Regions from separate parts of the Geofilum sp. OHC36d9 genome, predicted to be linked through region 3. Evidence: riboswitches for the same ligand, from Rfam matches in the RefSeq annotation. Region 3 holds a riboswitch; each other region holds the start of a gene.
The links. Region 3 has a riboswitch for cobalamin ahead of ACT3CD_RS12200 (TonB-dependent receptor). Riboswitches for the same ligand answer to the same signal wherever they lie in the genome.
Positions count from the first base shown of each region.

Region 1 (4,458 bases), on a different contig from region 3:
GCTCAATATTATCGTAAGTGAGCACTTCCTGCGGACTTCCTTTCATGTGAATCGCACCATCCTTCATCATAATCAAATAATTACAATATTCGGCAGCCAGATTCAAATCGTGAATGATCATTAAAACCGTTAAATTCATCTCGCCATTCAATCGTTGAATAAGATTAAGCACCTGCACCTGATGCGTAATATCGAGATGCGATGTTGGCTCATCCATCAACAACAGCTCCGGTTCCTGCGTCAACGCCTGTGCAATAGCCGCCAATTGCTGTTCACCACCGCTCAGCTGCGACATTAATTTCTTACGATGATTAAAAATACCGGTCAAACGCATGTATTTGCGAGCGATAACCACATCGTGCCGTGGCTCAAAAAACTGAAATGCTTCACGATAAGGCAACCGTCCCATCAGCACATAATCCTCAACCGTCACATCTATGGCATCAGGAAACTGATTAACAACAGCCACCTTACGGGCTTTGGCATTCAGTTTTAAGGTGTTTAAATTCTCATGGTGGAGCCATATCTCGCCCGTTCGGACTGCCAGATTACCGGAGATCCCCTTAAACAAGGTGGTTTTACCGGAACCGTTGGGACCAATGATTCCGGCAAGCGCGCCTTTGGGAAGCGACAATGAGATATTTTTCAGGCGAAACCCATCGCCATAGCCACAATCCAGATTGACTATTTTCAAATAACTATCGGGCATGACGTCCTCTTTTCTTAAACTGATTTAACACCACAATAAACAAAATGCCGCCGGCCATACCTGTAATCACGCCAATGGGCAACTCGTTGGGAGAAATAATCGTCCGCGCCAGCACATCACTGATAATTAAAAACAAGCCACCTCCTAAAAACGAACCTATCAACAAAAACCGATAATCAGAACCGGCCAGCAAACGTATAAAATGCGGTATAACCAACCCCACAAAACCAATCACCCCGGTCACCGATACACAAATACCCGTGAGCAATGAAGCCACCAAAAACAAAATACGAATGGTCGTTTTACTGTTAATACCCAGATAACGGGCTTTGGCCTCTCCCAATAGCAAAGCATTCAGCGGCCGTGCCAGCAAATAACTGACAAACAGGCCCACCACCGAAGCATACAATACTATTTTAATCAGGAATGTATCCGGTTCATCCAGCGAGCCCATCATCCAAAACATAATACCATGTAAATCGTCGGCCGTGGCCACCGACATCAGCAACATCATAACCGAAGAAGCCACAAAACTAATCATCACACCTATGAGCAACATCTTATTAACATCGGCACCACCATGCAGAAAGCCCAACAGACCAACAATAACCACTGTTAATATGGCACCACCAAACCCGGCCAGTGGTAACATAAAAGAGCCTACCGTAAGATGTAATCCCAAAACAATTACCAAAGCAACCCCCAGAGCAGCACCGCCCGAAATACCAAGCGTATAGGGTTCCACCAACGGATTACGAAAAACACCCTGTAAAATGGCGCCCGACAGACTCAAAGCACCACCAGCCCCCAAAGCCAGTATAACACGAGGCAAACGCATTCCCGTCAGAATAAAATAATCCATTCCCTCCTTTTTTTTCAGCAAGGGAATAATATCACCGACCGAAATAGAGGCTTCACCCATGGTCAACGACAAAATCGATGCGCCAACTACCAACAAGAGTAACAGCAATGTAAACAAAACCCATTTGACATATTTTGCGCTCATTGTCACATTTTTATAAGAAACAGTATCCAGCGGCCATTGTTAAAACGATGACGTCAGAGCTTACCCTACTCGCTTTTGCAATCATTTAATTTACGCTCAATCACCTGCATCGTTTGTAAAAAGTCAACCGGATTAGGGGTGCTTGCCATATCCGATTCAATAAAAAACAGCTTACCGCTTTTCACCGCCTTTAAATCGGGATAACTTTGCCATATTTTCATCTCTTCGTCACCCACAATTCCCATATTCACAATAATGATGACATCAGGATTTTTAGTGAGAACAAATTCGCGCGATACAGTACCTATTTTTAATCCGGAAGAAATATTTGTCCCGCCTGAAAAAGAGATAAAATCAGCCATATAAGTATCATCAAGAACGGTAAACAACGGATCGGCTCCAATCTGAAAAAAGAACTTTTGCGGTTGCGCAAGGGCCTGTTTTTCCCGTATAAGGTTAACATCCTTAGTTATAGAAGCCACCATTTTGCGGGCTGTATCTTCCTTTCCTATCAACTGCCCCAGACGCAAAAACTGAGTACATATTTCATCAAAAGAACGAGGCGTTTCAAAGACTTCCACCTTCAAGCCGGCCTTTCGCAGCATATTAATAGTTTGAGGTTTGGTAATAGCATGTACCAGCACCAGGTCGGGATTCAACATCAACACCTTTTCAACGTTAACTTTAATGGCAGAAGCCACCACCTCCTTGCCATCGTCTTTGGCAATATAACAATAAGAAGTGTGGCCAACCAACGCCTCATCTGCCCCCAGATAATAGACACCTTTGGTCAACGATGGCGCCAGCGAGACAATGCGCTGAGGCGTCTGAGCCCAAAGCGTGGACATCAGTAAAATAGCTACAACAGTAAGAAAAATGGTTTTCATGCTCAATGGTTGTTATTTTTTGAATCCACGAAAAAACTACTAAATGCTTAGAACCAATCACTCTTCACGGACCATAATCATGGGCTTCTACTTTACATCAGTGAAAACACGTAACAGGACTCATCGTTGAAAAGCCGGTTTCCCGAAAAAATGAGTAGTTCATAGCCCCCAACTTTTTCCCCGAAGTTTGGTTACTCATTGAATCAATTTGGCAGGTCTTCTGGCTCATCCGGGTTTTTAAAGCCTTCCCGCTGTTGCAAACAATCAACTAACATTTACCGGCAAATAAATTACGGCACCGTTAACATCTCACTAACAGACAGCAGTGGCAAAGAGGTATTAAAAACCATTGTTCTGGACTTACAGCTGCGGGTACAGCTCCGGTTTTACACCGGATTCCCTATTAGGCCGTTTCACGACAACGAAACAGTCACCAAATACAATTGCAAATTTAAACTTTTATATGAAACGACCATGATAAAATAATTCCCGCACATGCGGATGGATATTTTATGGAAGTTCCATGCGGCAATTGGAAATTAATTCTTTGCGTACAACAACCTTAAAAACAAAACAGATTTATCAGCCACAGAAGTCCCCTGCTATACGCCAAATTAATATCTTTCCGTAAAGCCGGCGTTTGGAATAAAAATTCAAAGTTTACAAGATCGAGAGCTACATGGAAGAGACAATCTCAATTACGTCTTTATTAATCTTCATAAATGACATCCAACAAGCGTCAAAATCATTTTCATGCTTTAAAAAAAATACGATGCCGACAAAATCCATTTTGTTGCCTATAAAAAATTGTTGAAGTGTAAAGAAGAATAAAACTTTTCGGTGGAAAGTCTCAGAAAGGAGACCTAGACGTATTGTAATATTTTTATTTGACCCATATATGACAAGCGTTTGACTGTATAATTCAAGGCCTGCACATCTCGAAAAGCAGGGGTTTACCGGCATAGGCGAGCATTTTGAGGCGAAGCATAACGCCGAAGCTGAATTTTTCTTTCGAGCACTAATTAACAATTTCGTTACGAATAAGACATATTTTACTAATTTAGCATCTCAAACCAATACGTTCTGTTTCCATGGATGACCCGTATCCCCCCTTTGGGGAACTCGATAATCTTTTGAAAGGAGAAGTGCTGACCGACACGGTCTCCCGCACATTATATGCAACCGACGCCTCGGTGTATCGAGAATTACCAATGGCCGTAGTCATGCCACGCGACGCTACCGATATCGCCCTGATTGTTGGTTTTGCTGCCCGACATAAAATACCTTTGATTCCACGTGGAGCTGGTACTTCATTGGCCGGACAGGTGGTTGGTCATGGACTTGTGGTAGATCTTTCACACCACATGAACCGGATTCTACATATCGACGCCAAAGAAAAATGGGCCGAAGTGCAACCCGGCGTGGTGCTTGACGACCTAAACCGTGAAGCCGCCACCCATGGTCTCTTTTTCGGGCCGGAGACGTCAACCGCCAACCGATGCACGCTGGCAGGCATGGTTGCCAACAACTCATGCGGATCTCACTCAATGGTTTATGGCAGTACCCGCGATCATATCATTGAAATTTCGGGCTGTTTATCAAATGGCGAAGAAGTCACATTCAGACCATTGCAAAAGTGGGAGTTCGACAAAAAATGCCGTGACGAGACGCTGGAAGGTGATATTTACCGCTTTTTCAGAGAAGTATACACCGATCGGCAAATACGTAAACAAATACGTAAAGAATTTCCACACCCCGACATACATCGGCGAAATTCCGGCTACGCACTGGATGAGTTATTGGATACCGCCCCGTTTAAACCCGATAGCGATGCGCCACTCTTTAATTTATCGAAA
Region 1 covers NZ_JBQTGJ010000002.1:326,553-331,010, forward strand. The annotation lists gene ACT3CD_RS04110 (ABC transporter ATP-binding protein) at 1-709, opposite strand, end outside; gene ACT3CD_RS04115 (FecCD family ABC transporter permease) at 699-1,715, opposite strand; gene ACT3CD_RS04120 (ABC transporter substrate-binding protein) at 1,781-2,602, opposite strand; cobalamin riboswitch at 2,796-3,055, opposite strand; gene ACT3CD_RS04125 (FAD-binding and (Fe-S)-binding domain-containing protein) at 3,694-4,458, shown strand, end outside.
Region 1: it holds a riboswitch for cobalamin, as region 3 does, so the genes downstream of both, ACT3CD_RS04120 (ABC transporter substrate-binding protein) here and ACT3CD_RS12200 (TonB-dependent receptor) in region 3, are expected to answer to the same signal.

Region 2 (4,458 bases), on a different contig from region 3:
GTAAAAAAGTTTTCTAAATTGGATCTAAATTAAATGATTTAAAGCCTTTCGTTGAAGGCAACTGCAAATTTAAGGTTTTTAGATGAAACACAACTTTACTGATTTTTGACTAATTTTACAAAAAAGCACAAAAATGATTACATCTCTCCTCTCCCTCACGGCTTTAATAGCTGGATTTTTTTATACGGAAAATTTACTGAATATTTTTTTGGCGCCGACGATTCACAACCAACGCCAGCCATTGCCAGTGCTGACCAGATTGATTACATACCTATGCCTGCCTGGAAAACTTTCACCATAGAATTCTTAAACATTGCCGGCTTAGGTCCTATTTTCGGGGCGATATTGGGGGCCATGTACGGTCCAATGGCTTATCTCTGGATTGTGCTTGGTTGTATTTTTATTGGAGCGGTTCACGACTACTTTTCAGGCATGCTTTCAGTCAGGAATAATGGCGCCAGCATTCCTGAAATAGTAGGAAAATATCTAGGTAACGGCTTTCGTCAGTTTTTAAGAATTTTTTCTTTACTCCTGTTAATTTTTGTAGGAGTAGCCTTTGTTACGGGGCCGGCAGAGCTCCTGTCCAGTTTTACAGGTGGTGGTATGACGATGTGGCTCTATGCCATCTTTGCCTATTACCTGATTGCCACGCTACTGCCCATCAATAAAATAATAGGTAAAATATACCCGGTATTTGGTCTGGCTCTACTTATAATGGCCCTGCTTATTGGCGGCGCCATTATAATCTATGGCATCTCAGGTCAATTAGTCCTCAAAGAACTATCACTATCATCATTTAGCAATTTTCACCATCATCCAACAGAAAACATCTTATTTCCGATGCTGTTCATTGTTATTTCATGCGGCGCTTTATCAGGTTTCCACAGCACACAGGCCCCAATGATGGCCCGTTGCATAACACACGAAAAACAAGGTCGGTATGTGTTTTATGGGGCAATGATTGCCGAAGGAATAGTAGCATTAATATGGGCCACTGCGGCTATGAATTACTTTGGTGGTGCCGAAGGACTAAATGCTACACTACAAACTTCCGGTCACACCCCGGCATGGGTTGTAAATGAAATCAGTACCGGTTGGTTAGGCAAAGCAGGCGCCGTTCTTGCAATTATTGGGGTCGTTGTATGTCCCATCACCACTGGCGACACAGCCTTTAGAAGCGCCCGCCTCACCATTGCTGACGTTTTTAAAATGAAGCAGACCACTACAACAAAGCGATTAATCATTAGCATTCCGCTATTTCTAGTAGGCTTTTTGCTCTCTCAGCTAGATTTTGCCACTATCTGGAAATATTTGGGCCTATCCAACCAAATTTTGGCCGTTATCGTTCTGTGGACCGGTGCAATGTATCTTGCCAAAAACAATAAAAGCCACTGGATGCTATCACTTCCGGCTTTATTCATGACCATAATATGCGTATCGTATCTGATGGTTGCTCCAATAAAAACAGGAGGATTGTTCCTTAGCCCAGAAACAGGTTACCTTATAGGAGGAAGTGCCGGAATAGCGGCGATGATCTGGTTTTTGGCAACCATTAAACACATAAAAAAAGAAATTAGGCAACAAAATATAAATCAGCAGATTACAAACAATTTCAAAAATTAAAGAACTAAAATTTGATAATCACATTATAGCACGTATTTTTGCACAAAGATTGGTTCAGTAATCCAATTACGGAAAACTGATAAAAGGGAATCCGGTGACTTAAATGGTTAAATTATTAATCTTTAAGAATTCCGGAGCTGTCCCCGCAGCTGTAATCTCTATTATTTTTTTGAAAACTTCGCCACTGTCAGGTATTAACTGATGGGAAGGCATCAAAAAAAGGAGTGAGCCAGAAGACCTGCCAATACTTTAATTCGTAGCTTTCGGGTAGAAAAGCGAAGATTAGAACTACATCCTTTTGTTCTATATTTTCACCAGCATCCGTTTGTTGCGAATGGTTAAATTCACTTTAATCATTTGTAAACATGCGCTTTAATAGAATCAAACCGTTTTTTACGGTAATATTAGTATTTGGCTGTCATCTGAATGCTCAGGTATACTTTCAACAAAAGACTATACCACTAAAAGGAGTAACCATTCAAGCCAACCATTTAAAGGAATATACCATTGGCGCTGCCATAGAAAAACCAGATTCAATTTTGGTGAAGCTAATGAGAACCTCCTCTCTTTCGGATTTACTCCTACTATCAACGGGAGCATCTATAAAAAGCTATGGTCCGGGTGGACTTTCAACGGTCAGTTTTAGAGGAAGCCACAGCAATCATACCGCGATTATGTGGAACGGGCTTAATCTCCAAAGTCCAATGAATAGCTCCGTTAATCTATCGGCCATGCCAGCATCCCTCTTTGAAGATATACAAATTCAAAGCGGTGGCGCCGGAACCCTATGCGGAAGTGGAGCCATGTCCGGAGTACTACACCTGACCACCAACAACCTCCTAAATAAAAAAAATCACATCTCGGTTAATGGAGGCATTGGAAGCTACAACCGCCAATACGAACAACTGTCACTGAAAACAGGAAACAAAAAAAGAGCCTCCTCCTTATCGGTCATGCGACAAAGCAGCGATAATAACTTTTGGTATTATAACACCTCTCGGCCGGACAAAAGAAAAGAACGCCAGACCAATGCAGGTGTAAAACAATGGGGTTTAAGTCAGGACAACTATTTTAGATTGGGCAATCAACTACTGGTAACGACCGGACTGTGGCTTCAACATTACGATAAGGATGTACAAACAATTATGACCAAAAGCACTCCTAACCAACAATATCAGATAGATAACAATGTAATGGGGGCTATAAACCTGAGATACTACCGCACCAACAACATTCAAATAAACTTCAAACAGGGAATTCTATGGAACCAGATTGACTACACCAATGTGGAGACTCCCATAAGCAGCGGAAATAACCAATCTTTATCCCTCATTTCTGAAATAGAATCAAGAATTAGCTTAAAAAACGGAATACAATGGAGCACGGGATTAAACTACACCAACGAACAAGCCCAAAGTGACGGTTACATTGGCACCCCAATACGTAGTCGTTGGGCTTTATTTTCCTTTGTGCAGTTTAAAACATTTAACAACCGACTAACCTCACTCATAAGCTTTCGCGATGAAATGACCAACACCACGTTACATCCTGTAATATTTGCCTATGGTGGTAATTATGCCCTCACGCAAAGAATAAAAATTAAGGGAAATATCTCAAAAAATTACAGAATTCCAACCTTTAATGATGTTTATTGGGCATTTGACGGTTATGCGCGCGGCAATAACAGTTTGAAGCCAGAGTCGGGCTGGAGTGGAGATATTGGCTTCGAGTACAACAAAAAGACGGCTGAACAAAACATGAAACTAAGCACAATCTGGTTTACCTCCAACATCAAAGACTGGATTATATGGCTTCAGGACGACGATGCAATATGGACTCCCTCCAATAAAAAAAGGGGAGAATCAAAAGGTCTGGAATTAAAAGGTATTTATGGCCGCAAAATAGGATCCTCGTTTTGGCAGTTATCAACCAGTTATTTTTATACCCACTCACGGCTTAAAACAGACGACCATTATGACGGAAAACAAATGGTTTACATCCCTCTCCACAAAGGAGCAGGCCTTTTAACATGGAAATATAAAGCAATAGTAGCTGCTTTTACAATAAACGCCGTTGGCGAAAGATACTACGACTACACTAATCGACTTGAGCCATACCTACTGGGGAATATCATGGGCGGTTATAAAATTCCTGCAGGGAGAACGGACGTCCAGCTAAACGTGAAAGTAAACAACCTATGGAACACGCAATACCAACTAATGGCCTGGTATGCAATGCCACTTTGCAATTACGAAGTCAATTTACAGGTAAGACTGTAATTATTCAATAACCAATCATAATTTTACAATCATGAATATTACCAATTTAAGAAGCCGTTATAAACGGTCAAATTTTGCAATGAATATTTTATTAGCTGCATTTCTGGTTCTTGCTGCGACATCGTGCACGGACGATAACGAAACGAGTAACAGCTTATACACAAACGGAGCCTTTATTCTGAACGAAGGAACTTTTGGACAAAGCAACGCTTCCGTTTCATTCTACAGCTACGACGATCAGGTGGTTGTCGGTAGTATCTTCAAGAAAAGCAATGGCACAAATACAATTATAGGTGATGTATTACAAGACATGGAAATTGTTGATGACAAAGCCTATCTGATTGTGAATGCCAGTAACAGCATTCAGGTGGTTAATAAAAATGATTTTACGTGGGTAACAACAATAGAGGGGTTAAGTAATCCCCGGTTTGCAACTCATTATAATGGCAAACTCTACGTTTCACAATGGGGCTCAACAACCGGTTCTGTGGCTGTTATTGATCTCGACACCAACACAATTGTCAATACCATTGAAACCGGAAGCGGAACAGAAGGC
Region 2 covers NZ_JBQTGJ010000005.1:177,177-181,634, forward strand. The annotation lists gene ACT3CD_RS07945 (carbon starvation CstA family protein) at 106-1,623, shown strand; cobalamin riboswitch at 1,657-1,883, shown strand; gene ACT3CD_RS07950 (TonB-dependent receptor plug domain-containing protein) at 1,989-3,902, shown strand; gene ACT3CD_RS07955 (YncE family protein) at 3,982-4,458, shown strand, end outside.
Region 2: it holds a riboswitch for cobalamin, as region 3 does, so the genes downstream of both, ACT3CD_RS07950 (TonB-dependent receptor plug domain-containing protein) here and ACT3CD_RS12200 (TonB-dependent receptor) in region 3, are expected to answer to the same signal.

Region 3 (4,458 bases):
ATACTGACATTTTCAATCGTAAAATGACCGGCCTCGTCTGTCACGGTGCCATAATTGGTATTTAGCAATACCACATTAACATAAGGCAAAGGGGTGCCGGAAGCATTGTCAAATACGGTCCCCCGAATGGTTTGAGTGGGTAATTGTGCCGGTATAGGAGCAATTGCAAACGACAAAAAAAAGACGACTAAAAAAATCCTCATCATATAAATACACTTTAATTTGGGTTGAAAACACAAAGTTCAACCCAAAAGAGGTATTATACAATACTGATATATCAGTAGTGGAGAGTTACAACAATCCATATTTTGAAGCAAAAATGACCGCTTCCATTGAATTATTCGCACGTAATTTTTTTAAAACTCGTTGGCGATGCGTATTAACGGTATTTAAACTAATATTTAATTTTGCTGATATTTCTTTACTTAAAAGACCCTCCTTAACCATTTTTAGAATTTGTATTTCCCGATTGGTTAACCCTAAATTGACCATCTCACTACTTTTCGCTTCTATATCGAAAGGGAGTATTTTACCCGTCTTGAAATCGAACAATTGACTTTTCATTTCTTCACTGATTTCCTGATTGGGAGAGATATCGATAATACTTAATGTTAACCAAATATTTCCATAATTATCTAATTGTAACACCTGTTGCTGTTCAATAACTCTTACATATTTATTTTCGGCATTCAATATTCGGTATTCGCTGATCAATTTGTAATTGGTTTTTTCATCATCGGAAAATTGATAAAACAGCTTAAGCAGCAAAATGCCGTTTTGCATCATCCCGGCATAATCTTCATGATGAATTTTATGATCCCAAAAATCGTGACTTTTTTTTATAATTTCGCTTAAATCGTATCCAAGAGAACTACCAAAATTAGGCGAATAAAAGATGTGTGATTTTTTATACATATCAAAAACACTAACACCGCAATTGGCATGGTCTGCCAATATTTGCAACATTGATTTTTGATGATCAAAACCAACATAATCTAATTCGTCTGCAACAAACTGTTGTTGGTTCAACAGCTTTAAATATGCTGCTGAAATATCACTTTGCGATTTGCTTGTCATAAAATACGAATGGTTTATTTTAGCTGTGTTAAACTCACGCAACGCAAAAATGGTAAATTGAATCAGTTATGCCAAATTTCGAAACAGGCACCTTATAAATTAAGAGTACTCACCCAAAGACGCCGGTGACAAATAAAAAAGCTTCATATTCAAGACCTGCGAAACTATAAATAATATTAAAAGAAACCCTGGAATGATTATTCCAGGGACAAACAGATTAGGCAATCAAAAAAAACAACGCCTTACAGGGGGCCATCCATCATCGGGTCGCCTAAAAGGATACGGCCCAAATATTATTTAATCATCGTAACCAAATAAGCCTTCAATTGTCGGTCGGGCAAATCAGAATGATCTGTAAAACGATTGTTTAAATAATCAACCAACTCATGGTAATCGATCATATCGGCATTGAAAGCGCAAATTATATCAGCCAGATCCCGCATCAATTCGGTATGCTCCTTTTTATGCTCGTCGTAATATGGGAAATCGGTGAACAGCATCAGATTTTCCTCACTGGTGAAGTGAAAATCAATAAATTTGTATAATTCTGATATCAACTGAGAGATCCTTTTATTACCCTGCTTTGTAATAAAAGCCTCATCAATCAATCGAATGGTCCGATGCAGTATATCATGTTCCTGATCAATTATCCGAACCTCTTCATGTGTAATTGTGTTGCTGGTAGCTATCATAAATTAAATGTTCTTGGTGTTAAACCCTCAATTCAATGTCAAAAATAGACCTGCATATTAAGAGTGTCAATGGCCTTTTGTCGACTGTCGTCTTTTTTTACACCAATAAACCCAAACGATAGATTAACAGCATAAGCCGGGAAACTAATGCATCACAAAAACGTTTTTATCAGGAAAAATCAGTCTGCCAAAAAGCGCCGGGGCAGATAAGAAAGCTTCCTTTGGAAGACTTGTACAGCTCAAAAAGAATGAATTTTGGCCATAATGGAAATTAGATGTGAATTTTCCCCCATAAATGATCATTTTGAGGGAAACATAACGCAGAAGACGGATTTTTCTTGCAAATACGACTAAAGGAAACATTGAATTTCCCATCTAAAAAAATTGAAATGTCATAAAAATAGATATTTTTGTACAACTTTTTGGTGATTGTTCCGGTTTCGCCGTGAACAATAAAAGGGAACCCTGTGTAAATCAGGGGCTGTACCCGCAGCTGTAAGCTCTTAAAAGAGTTTGGATCTATTTCGCCACTGTCTGAATATAAAAAGATGGGAAGGCGATCCAAACAGGAGTAAGTCAGAAAACCTGCCAAAAAATAACTATTCATCATTTTGCTTCCGGGTAAGAAGTTAATGCTGTACATTCTTATTGTTCAACATTATTTTTTCATTTCAACAACGCTGTTGAAAAAGGACGCAAGGTGTAATTGTTTAATAATTAAATAATTAAACCATGCAAAAAATGAATTGGCACATCGCTGGCCTTCTGTTTCTAGTGGCCCATAAACTATGTGCTCAAAACCCATCCTTGGTTGGTCACGTAACCAACCAGGAATCGAACCAACCCCTGACCGACGCCAACATCTACATTCCGGGAACGACATTGGGGACCATCACCGACCAAAACGGACAATTCATCCTCCGTAACATCAAGGCAGGCACCTATGAGGTGGTGGTATCATGTTTGGGCTATCACCGTTTTAAGCAGGAGATGCTTATCCGCGAAGCCCAAAATGAATTTAACTGTTCACTGAAGCCTTCCAACAACACCCTGGGAGAAGTGGTAGTTACCGGAACAGGAACACCACACCACTTAAAAAATGCGCCTGTTCAAACCGAACTGATCGACAAAAAACTAATTAACCAAATTGGGCCATCCAACTTTACGGATCTAATGCTGGGTGTAAGTCCATCATTCGATTTCAATCCAGGAGCTATGGGGCCTTTCATGCAATTAAACGGTCTGGGCAACGATTACATTCTGGTTTTAATTGATGGTAAACGGATGTATGGCGACATTGGCGGACAGAGTGACTTAAACCGCATTAACCCTTTAAATATCGAACGCATAGAAATTGTGAAAGGCGCTTCCTCAGCCCTATACGGGTCGGAAGCCATTGCCGGCGTCATCAACATAATCACAAATAAAAAGTCCCCAAAAAACGCAATCACCACCCAAAATAGAGTGGGCAGCTACGGCGAATGGATTATGCACAACAACCTCGACCTCCACATAGGTAAGCTATCATCAACCACCTCCTTCGACCGAAAAACAACCGACGGATGGCAGATCAGCCCCTACGAATCAGACGGTAATGAACTGGTTGAGACGGACGCCATGACACAAAATGCGTCCAAAGACTACACCTTCAGCCAAAAACTGAACTATGCCCTGTCGCAAAAAATAAATATATATCTTTTGGGATCCAAATATGAGCGGGATGTACAACGACCACTAACCGTGGGTAAATATGGATACTTTTACAGCGACTTCAGCTATGGTGCAGGAGCAGAGTACCTCCTGAGGAAAACCAATAAGATCACTCTCGACTGGAACTCCGACCGGTTCAAATATTACTACAAATATAACCAAACATCAGGCGATTATGTGGCCGGCAACCTAAGCAAACAAACCCAGCAGTTACGCAACGCCCTTAACCTGAAAAGCATTTTTAAACTATCTGATCACCACCTGTTATCGGTTGGAGGCGAGTATGTGATGGAAGAGCTTGAATCGGAAGGCCGCTTGCCGGAAGAAACTGCCGATGCATATACTCTGGCTCTTTATGCCCAGGATGAAATAAACGTCATCAATAACTTATCCATGGTGGTAGGCGGTCGTTTGGTAAAACACCAAACATTTGGCAATGCTTTCACCCCAAAAATATCAGCACTGTATAAATCAGGAAACTTAAACATCAGAGGAACCTATGCCAAAGGCTTTAAAGCTCCAACGTTAAAAGAGCTCTACTACCATTACGAAAAAAGAGGTACGCTTTATCTGGGAAACCCTGATCTGGACCCACAAACGTCCAACTACTATGCGCTCTCAACAGAGTTTATTGTTAATCAACTCTCCTTCAGTCTCACCGGATATCTAAACGACGTAAAAAATCTGATCGATTATCAAACAACGGAGACCTCGGACGAAAATTTAGCCAATGGAATTACAACAACCCGCTGTCATTATAACATTAACAGTGCTGCAACAAAAGGTCTCGATTTTATTTTCAATGCAAATATCGGTGCCGGATTCTCCCTCGGAGGTGGTTACAGTTATGTAGATGCACAGAACCAAACCGATGACATACCTCTGGAAGGGGTCGCTCAAAATTATGGCAACGTCAGAATCGGCTACCGCCACAACTGGAATAAATATCGTTTATCCGCAAATCTGAATTGTCGCTTTC
Region 3 covers NZ_JBQTGJ010000012.1:53,690-58,147, reverse strand. The annotation lists gene ACT3CD_RS12215 (TonB-dependent receptor) at 1-206, opposite strand, end outside; gene ACT3CD_RS12210 (LuxR C-terminal-related transcriptional regulator) at 292-1,077, opposite strand; gene ACT3CD_RS12205 (bacteriohemerythrin) at 1,371-1,769, opposite strand; cobalamin riboswitch at 2,176-2,376, shown strand; gene ACT3CD_RS12200 (TonB-dependent receptor) at 2,502-4,458, shown strand, end outside.